DNA from 2 places in the Streptomyces sp. JW3 genome. Region 1 is predicted to be linked to the other one. Evidence: riboswitches for the same ligand, from Rfam matches in the RefSeq annotation. Region 1 holds a riboswitch; the other holds the start of a gene.

What was found. Region 1 has a riboswitch for glycine ahead of gcvT (glycine cleavage system aminomethyltransferase GcvT). Riboswitches for the same ligand answer to the same signal wherever they lie in the genome.
Region 2: it holds a riboswitch for glycine, as region 1 does, so the genes downstream of both, gcvP (aminomethyl-transferring glycine dehydrogenase) here and gcvT (glycine cleavage system aminomethyltransferase GcvT) in region 1, are expected to answer to the same signal.

The regions. Positions count from the first base shown of each region.
Region 1 covers NZ_JBQOUX010000016.1:93,741-97,601, reverse strand. The annotation lists gene glyA (serine hydroxymethyltransferase) at 1-920, opposite strand, end outside; gene gcvH (glycine cleavage system protein GcvH) at 930-1,310, opposite strand; gene gcvT (glycine cleavage system aminomethyltransferase GcvT) at 1,379-2,497, opposite strand; glycine riboswitch at 2,537-2,658, opposite strand; glycine riboswitch at 2,659-2,754, opposite strand; gene ACTT8P_RS09935 (AAA family ATPase) at 3,124-3,756, shown strand; gene ACTT8P_RS09930 (enhanced serine sensitivity protein SseB) at 3,850-3,861, shown strand, end outside.
Region 2 covers NZ_JBQOUX010000158.1:962-4,822, forward strand. The annotation lists gene gcvP (aminomethyl-transferring glycine dehydrogenase) at 1-2,085, opposite strand, end outside; glycine riboswitch at 2,264-2,358, opposite strand; gene ACTT8P_RS36045 (PRC-barrel domain-containing protein) at 2,485-2,859, shown strand; gene ACTT8P_RS36050 (DNA polymerase IV) at 3,145-3,861, opposite strand, start outside.

The DNA.
Region 1 (3,861 bases):
ACCAGCCGCTCGGCCAGCACCCGGGCGCCTTCCAGCGTACGACGCTGGCGGTCCCGGAACTCGTCGCCGGCCGCGATCTTGAAGGCGACCGCCTTGGCGGCGATCACGTGCTCCAGCGGGCCGCCCTGCTGACCGGGGAAGACGGCGGAGTTGATCTTCTTGGCCAGGTCGGCCGTGCAGAGGATCACACCGCCGCGCGGACCGCCCAGCGTCTTGTGCGTGGTCGTGGTCACGACGTGGGCGTGCGGCACCGGGTTCGGGTGCAGCCCCGCCGCGACCAGCCCGGCGAAGTGCGCCATGTCGACCATCAGGTACGCGCCGACCTCGTCGGCGATCCGGCGGAACGCGGCGAAGTCCAGCTGTCGCGGGTAGGCCGACCAGCCCGCCACGATCAGCTTCGGCCGCTTCTCCTTGGCGAGGCGCTCCACCTCGGCCAGGTCGACCAGGCCGTCGTCGCCCACGTGGTACGGGACGACGTCGTACAGCTTGCCGGAGAAGTTGATCTTCATGCCGTGGGTCAGGTGCCCGCCGTGCGCGAGGTTCAGGCCCATGATCGTGTCGCCCGGCTTCAGCAGCGCGAACATCGCCGCCGCGTTGGCCTGGGCACCGGAGTGCGGCTGCACGTTGGCGTGCTCGGCGCCGAACAGCGCCTTGACCCGGTCGATGGCGATCTGCTCGACCACGTCGACGTGCTCGCAGCCGCCGTAGTAGCGGCGGCCCGGATAGCCCTCGGCGTACTTGTTGGTCAGCACCGAGCCCTGGGCCTCCATCACCGCGAGCGGCGCGAAGTTCTCGGAGGCGATCATCTCCAGGGTGGACCGCTGGCGGTGCAGCTCGGCGTCGACGGCGGCGGCGACGTCCGGGTCGAGTTCGTGCAGGGGCGTGTTCAAGGCGGACCGGGACGTGTTCGGGGAGGACATCGCGGGGCCTCAGCCGGCCGAGAAGGCGGTGTACTCGTCGGCGGAGAGCAGGTCGCCCGGCTCGTCCGCGACCCGCACCTTGAACAGCCAGCCGCCCTCGAAGGGCGCGGAGTTCACCAGCGACGGGTCGTCGACGACGTTCTCGTTGACCGCGGTGACCTCGCCGGAGACGGGGGAGTACAGGTCGGAGACCGACTTGGTCGACTCCAGCTCGCCGCAGGTCTCGCCCGCGGTGACGGCGGCGCCGACCTCGGGGAGCTGGACGAAGACGACATCACCGAGGGCGTTGGCCGCGTGCTCCGTGATGCCGACCGTCGCGACGCCGTCCGCGGCGGCCGACAGCCACTCGTGCTCCTTGCTGTAGCGGAGCTGCTGGGGGTTGTTGCTCATGGCCTGAATTCTCCTGTATGCGGCGATGTACGGATGTCGGATGTACGGATGTACTGGGGGCTGGGAGGCTACTTCTGGCGCCGGTAGAACGGCAGCGCCACGACCTCGTACGGCTCGTGGCTGCCGCGGATGTCCACGCCGACCCCGGCGGTGCCCGGCGCCGCGTGCGCCGCGTCGACGTACGCCATCGCGATCGGCTTGCCCAGCGTGGGGGAGGGGGCGCCGGAGGTGACCTCGCCGATCACCTGTCCGTCCGCGACGACGGCGTACCCGGCGCGCGGCACCCGGCGGCCCTCGGCGACCAGGCCGACCAGGACCCGCGGGGGGTTGTCCCGCGCCCGGACGGCGGCCTGTTCCAGCGCCGCGCGGCCCACGAAGTCGCCCTCCTTCTCGAACTTCACCACCCGGCCGAGCCCGGCGTCGAAGGGTGTCAGCGCGGTGCTCAGCTCGTGCCCGTACAGCGGCATGCCCGCCTCCAGGCGGAGCGTGTCCCGGCAGGACAGGCCGCACGGGACCAGACCGGCGGCCGCGCCGGCCTCGGTCAGCGCCTGCCACAGCCGCGCCGCGCCGTCCGGGGCGACGAACAGCTCGAAGCCGTCCTCGCCGGTGTAGCCGGTACGGGCGATCAGCGCCGGGACGCCGGCCACCGTGCCGGGCAGCCCGGCGTAGTACTTCAGGCCGTCCAGGCCGGCGTCGGTGAGGCCCTTGAGGATGCCCGCGGACTCCGGTCCCTGCACGGCGAGCAGCGCGTAGGCGTCGCGGTCGTCGCGCACCTCGGCGTCGAACCCGGCCGCCCGCTCGGTGAGCGCGTCCAGCACCACCTGGGCGTTGGAGGCGTTGGCGACGACCAGGTACTCCGTCTCGGCCAGCCGGTAGACGATCAGGTCGTCCAGGATGCCGCCGTCCTCCCGGCAGATCATGGTGTAGCGGGCCCGGCCCGGTGTGACCGTGCCGATGTTGCCGACCAGGGCGTGGTCGAGCAGGGCGGCGGCCGCGGGGCCGGTGACGGTGATCTCGCCCATGTGGGAGAGGTCGAAGAGCCCGGCCCGGGTGCGCACGGCGGTGTGCTCGTCGCGCTCGGAGCCGTAGCGCAGCGGCATGTCCCAGCCGGCGAAGTCGGTCATCGTCGCGCCGAGCGCGCGGTGCGCGGCGTCCAGCGCGGTATGGCGGAGCGGGGTACTGCTCATCGGTCGTCTCCCAGGACAGGACGGCACGGGCGAGGAAGGTCCTCCCCATCTGTCATCGGTACCTGAGAGGTTCGCCGTGATCACGGCTCGCGGGGAGCCGGGACCAGAACTTGCACCTTGGGTGGGACCGCCGGTCACGGCGGTCCGCTTTTCAGATGTGCCTCGCCCGCGCGGTGACGGTGCCTGAGAGATTCAAGGGAGGGACTTGCTCCTTCGGCGCCCCGGCGACTGGCCGGGGACTCTCCCGCGCGGATTCAAACGGCCGGTATGCAGTTGGCGCGGCCACCCTAGCACTGCGTTTGTGACCGGCTTGTGGCACGAAGCGAATGAAATCGCGAGACCACCGCATTACCTTCTCTTTACACTCGACGGGGATGGGAACTCGTGAACCGCCCCAGGGGAGGACGATCACGGTGAACAGGACCACGGCATACGCCACGACCTCGGGACCAGGGCCGGTCGCGAAAGCCCCGCCTGTCTGGCGACGCCATGCACGCACTCCCGCCGCACCGGCCCCTGACCCGAGTACATCCAGTACGAGGGCCAGGGGCCGGCACGCCGAGAGCACGCACCTGACGCCGCCAGGCCCGCCCTCCGGGCGGCCGACAGGACTTTCGCAACCGGCCCTGGCGCTGCCCGAGCAGCACACGGCCCCGGCCCGGGAGGCGTGCGCCGAGCGGCCCGCACCCGTCGTCCGCGACCTGCGGGACCGGGCCGGCCACAGCCCGCACGCCCTGCTCTTCGGCCCCAGGGACCTCGTCGCGGTCACCGGCCTGCCCGGCAGCGGCAAGTCCACGCTGATGAAGCGGACCGTGCGCGGGGCGCGCGTCGACTCGCAGGACACCCGCGACCGCTGGGACCGCCGCCTGCCGCGCCTTTTGCCGTACGCCGTCTACCGCCCCCTGGTCCGCGTCGCGCACTACGCCGGGCTGCGCCGCGCCCTGCGCTCCGGCGCGGGCGTCGTCGTGCACGACTGCGGCACCCAGACCTGGGTGCGCCGCTGGCTGGCCCGCGAGGCCCGGCGGCGCGGCGGCACCCTGCACCTGCTGCTGCTCGACGTCGACGCCGAGCAGGCGCTGGAGGGCCAGCGCGAGCGCGGCCGGGGCGTGACCCGGTACGCGTTCCTGCGCCACCGCGCGGCCACCCACCGGCTGCTGCGCGCGGCGGCCGACGGCGTACTGCCAGCCGGCTGCGGCGCCGCCGTCCTGCTCGACCGCGCGGCGGCCGACACGCTGCGCCGGATCGGCTTCACGGGCTGACCGGTTCGGCTTCACCGGCTGACCGGATCGGCTTCACGGGCTGACCGGTAGCCTTTTCAGCCACACCAGCGGTTCCCCACAGGCGGTAGGCAGATGGACTTCCCA
Region 2 (3,861 bases), on a different contig from region 1:
GAGCCCCACCAGGGCGTTGAGGTTGGCGCCGTCCACGTACACCTGGCCGCCCGCCTCGTGCACGGCCGCGCAGATGTCGGCGACATGCGCCTCGAACACACCGTGCGTGGAGGGGTAGGTGATCATCAGCACCGCCAGCTCGTCGCGGTACTGCTCGATCCTGGCCCGCAGGTCCTCGACGTCGACCTCGCCGTCCTCGGCGGTCTTGACCACGACCACCTTCATCCCGGCCATCACGGCGCTGGCGGCGTTGGTCCCGTGCGCGGACGACGGAATCAGACACACCGTCCGCTGCTCGTCCCCGTTGGCCCGGTGGTACCCGCGTACGGCGAGCAGTCCGGCCAGCTCGCCCTGCGACCCGGCGTTGGGCTGGAGCGAGACGTTGTCGTACCCGGTGACCTCGGCCAGCCGCTCCTCCAGCTCCCGGATCAGGGTGAGGTAGCCCTGTGCCTGCTCGGCGGGGGCGAAGGGGTGCAGCTGCCCGAACTCGGGCCAGGTCACCGGCTCCATCTCGGTGGTCGCGTTGAGCTTCATGGTGCAGGAGCCCAGCGGGATCATGCCGCGGTCCAGCGCGTAGTCCCGGTCGGCCAGGCGGCGCAGGTAGCGCAGCATCGCGGTCTCGGAGCGGTGCTGATGAAAGACCGGGTGGGTGAGGAACTCGTCGGTGCGCAGCAGCCCGGCCGGCAGCGCGTCGGCGGCCGCCGCGTCCAGCGCCTCGATGTCGCCCTCGACCCCGAACGCGTTCCACACGCCGCCCACCTGGGCCCGCGTCGTGGTCTCGTCGCAGGCCATCGAGACCTGGTCGGCGTCGACGAGGCGCAGGTTGACGCCGTTCTGCCGGGCCGCGGCGACGATCTCGGCGGCCCGTCCGGGCACCCGGGCGGTGACCGTGTCGAAGTAGTCGCCGTGCACGATCTCGACCCCGCCGTCCGCGAGACCGGCGGCGAGGATCGCGGCGTACCGGTGGGTGCGCCGGGCGATGCCGCGCAGCCCGTCCGGCCCGTGGTAGACGGCGTACATCCCGGCCATCACGGCGAGCAGCACCTGCGCGGTGCAGATGTTGCTGGTGGCCTTCTCGCGGCGGATGTGCTGCTCACGGGTCTGGAGCGCCAGCCGGTAGGCCCGGTTCCCGTCCGCGTCCACCGAGACACCCACCAGCCGCCCGGGCAGGCTGCGCGCCATCTTCTCCTGGACCGCCAGGTAGCCGGCGTGCGGTCCGCCGAACCCCATCGGCACCCCGAACCGCTGCGTGGTGCCCACCGCGATGTCGGCGCCCAGCTCCCCGGGCGACTTCAGCAGGGTCAGCGCCAGCAGGTCGGCGGCGACGGTGACCAGCGCGCCCAGCTCGTGCGCCCGGTCGATGACCGGCTTGATGTCCCGTACCGCACCGGAGGCACCCGGGTACTGGAGCAGGACCCCGTTGATCTCCCGCTCGGCGACCTCGGCCGGGATGCCGTCGCTGAGGTCGGCGACGACCACCTCGACCCCGGTCGGCTCGGCCCGGGTCCGGATCACGGCGATGGTCTGCGGCAGCGCGTCCGCGTCGACCAGGAACAGGCCCTTCTTGTTCTTCCCCATCCGCCGCGACAGCGCCATCGCCTCGGCGGCCGCGGTGCCCTCGTCCAGCAGCGAGGCCCCGGAGGTGGGCAGACCGGTCAGGTCGGCCACCATCGTCTGGAAGTTGAGCAGCGCCTCCAGCCGGCCCTGCGAGATCTCCGGCTGGTACGGCGTGTACGCGGTGTACCAGGCCGGGTTCTCCATGACGTTGCGCAGGATGACCGGCGGCGTGAAGGTGCCGTAGTAGCCGAGCCCGATCATCGAGTCGAGCACCTGGTTGCGGTCGGCGAGCGAGCGCAGCTCGGCCAGTACCTCGGCCTCCGTGCGCCCCTGGGGCAGATCCAGCGCGCCGGCGCTCCTGATCACCTCGGGCACGGCGGCGGCGGTCAGCTCGTCGAGCGAGCCGTACCCGACCTGGGCCAGCATCTTGGCCCGGGCTTCCTGGTCGGGGCCGATGTGGCGCTGCTCGAACGGAATGCCCTGTTCGAGCTCGGCGAGCGGGGTGCGCGGCGTGGGATGGGCGGTCATTGCGGAGGCCTCCTGGTCTGACGCGACCTGCGAGGGGCACCATGGCGCGGGTGCCCGGACGGCCTCCCCCTCTGTCATCTCGACCTGAGAGCTTCACCGGGATCCTGTCGGGCCGTCCCGGCTTTCACCGTCGGTGAGAGCGGAAGCCGTCGACACCCGCCCTGCTTTCCAGAGTGACCTCGTCCGTGCGGTACGTGAGCCTGAGAGATTCCGGGGAGGAGTTGCTCCTTCGGCGCCTCCGGTGTAACCGGAGGACTCTCCCGCACGGGGTCAGCAGCCGTTTGCCAGCGTACCAGCGACCCCCACGCACGGTCTTTCGAGTGGCCGCACAGCCAAATGTGCTCTTTTGTAGTGCTTACGGATGATGGACCGGATGGTTGGCGACCACCTGGAGGGCCCGTGCGTACCGACATCGATCCCCGCAACCTGATCGGCCGCAAGGCGTTCGACCGCAACGGCACGAGGATCGGCACCGTCGACGAGGTCTACCTCGACGACGCCACCGGCATACCCGAATGGGCGGCCATACGCACCGGCCTGTTCAGCCGGGACGCCTTCGTCCCCCTGGAACCCAGCGAACTGGTCGACGGCACGCTGCGGGTGCCCTTCGACCGCGCGCTGATCAAGGAGGCCCCCGACTTCGGCGTCGGCCGCCACCTCTCCCCGGAACAGGAACTCCAGCTCTACCACCACTACGGCCTCGACATCGCCGCCCCGCCCGCCTTCCCCGACCACGACTTCGGCCACCTGGCGGGCCAGGAGGAACCCAGCTGAGGCGAGACGGGCCCAACACCCCCCGAAAACGCCTCCTGCGCACCCCGCGCCCCGCGGGAAAGACTGTCCCCTGCCCCCTGCCCCTGCCCCCGTCCCCCGCTCACCGCTCACCGCTCACCGCTCACCGCTCACCGGGATCCGAGCCCCGCCGGCACACCCGGCGATTGCTCCCCACCCCGCCCGTCCCGCGCGTGACCGGCACCCCACACCTCCTCCCGCCTCACCTGAGCCGCATCGCCCGGCTGTCCCCGCACCGCCGCGCAGCGCCCCGTACCGCGACCGCGGTCACCCCGCCCCACCCACCGGCTCGACCGGTCCGGCCGCGGCGTCCCCCGGTCTTCGTTCCACCAATGGCAGCGGCTCCGCCGGCTCCAGTTCCGGGTCGTCGGTCCGGAACGTCCGTACCCGTCCCGGCCGGGTCGACAACGGCGTCTCGAACCGCACCGTGACCCGCCCCAGACCACTGCCCTGCACCCACCCGTGCCCGTACACCGCGTGCCGTACGTCGTGCCCCGAGGGCCAGCGGCGCTCGGCGGGCGCGATCTCCGGCTCGGCGGACGCGGCCCGGTCGCCCCCCTCCGCCGCCCCCGAAAGCCCCGTGGCCCCCGCCTGCTCCGCCTCCTCCTGCGCCCCCGCCCGCTCCCCCGCCGCCTGCGCGAACAGGTCCTCCTGCGTGTAGTCGGCGAGCCCAGTGACCCCCACGCCGAGCAGCCGCACCCCGCCGGTGGTGTCCACGGCGTCCAGGAGCCGCGCCGCCGCCTCCGCGACCACCGCCGGGTCGTCCGTGGGCCCGCGCAGCGTCTCGGACCGGGTCAGGGTGGAGAAGTCGTAGCGCCGTACCTTCAGCACGATGGTGCGCCCGGACAGCCCGGCCCCGCGCAGCCGCCCCACACACCGGCCGGCCAGCCGCCGCACCTCGAGACCGACCCGGGTCCGGTCGTGGATGTCGACGTCGTAGGTGTCCTCCACCGACACCGACTTGGTCTCCCGCTCGGCCACCAC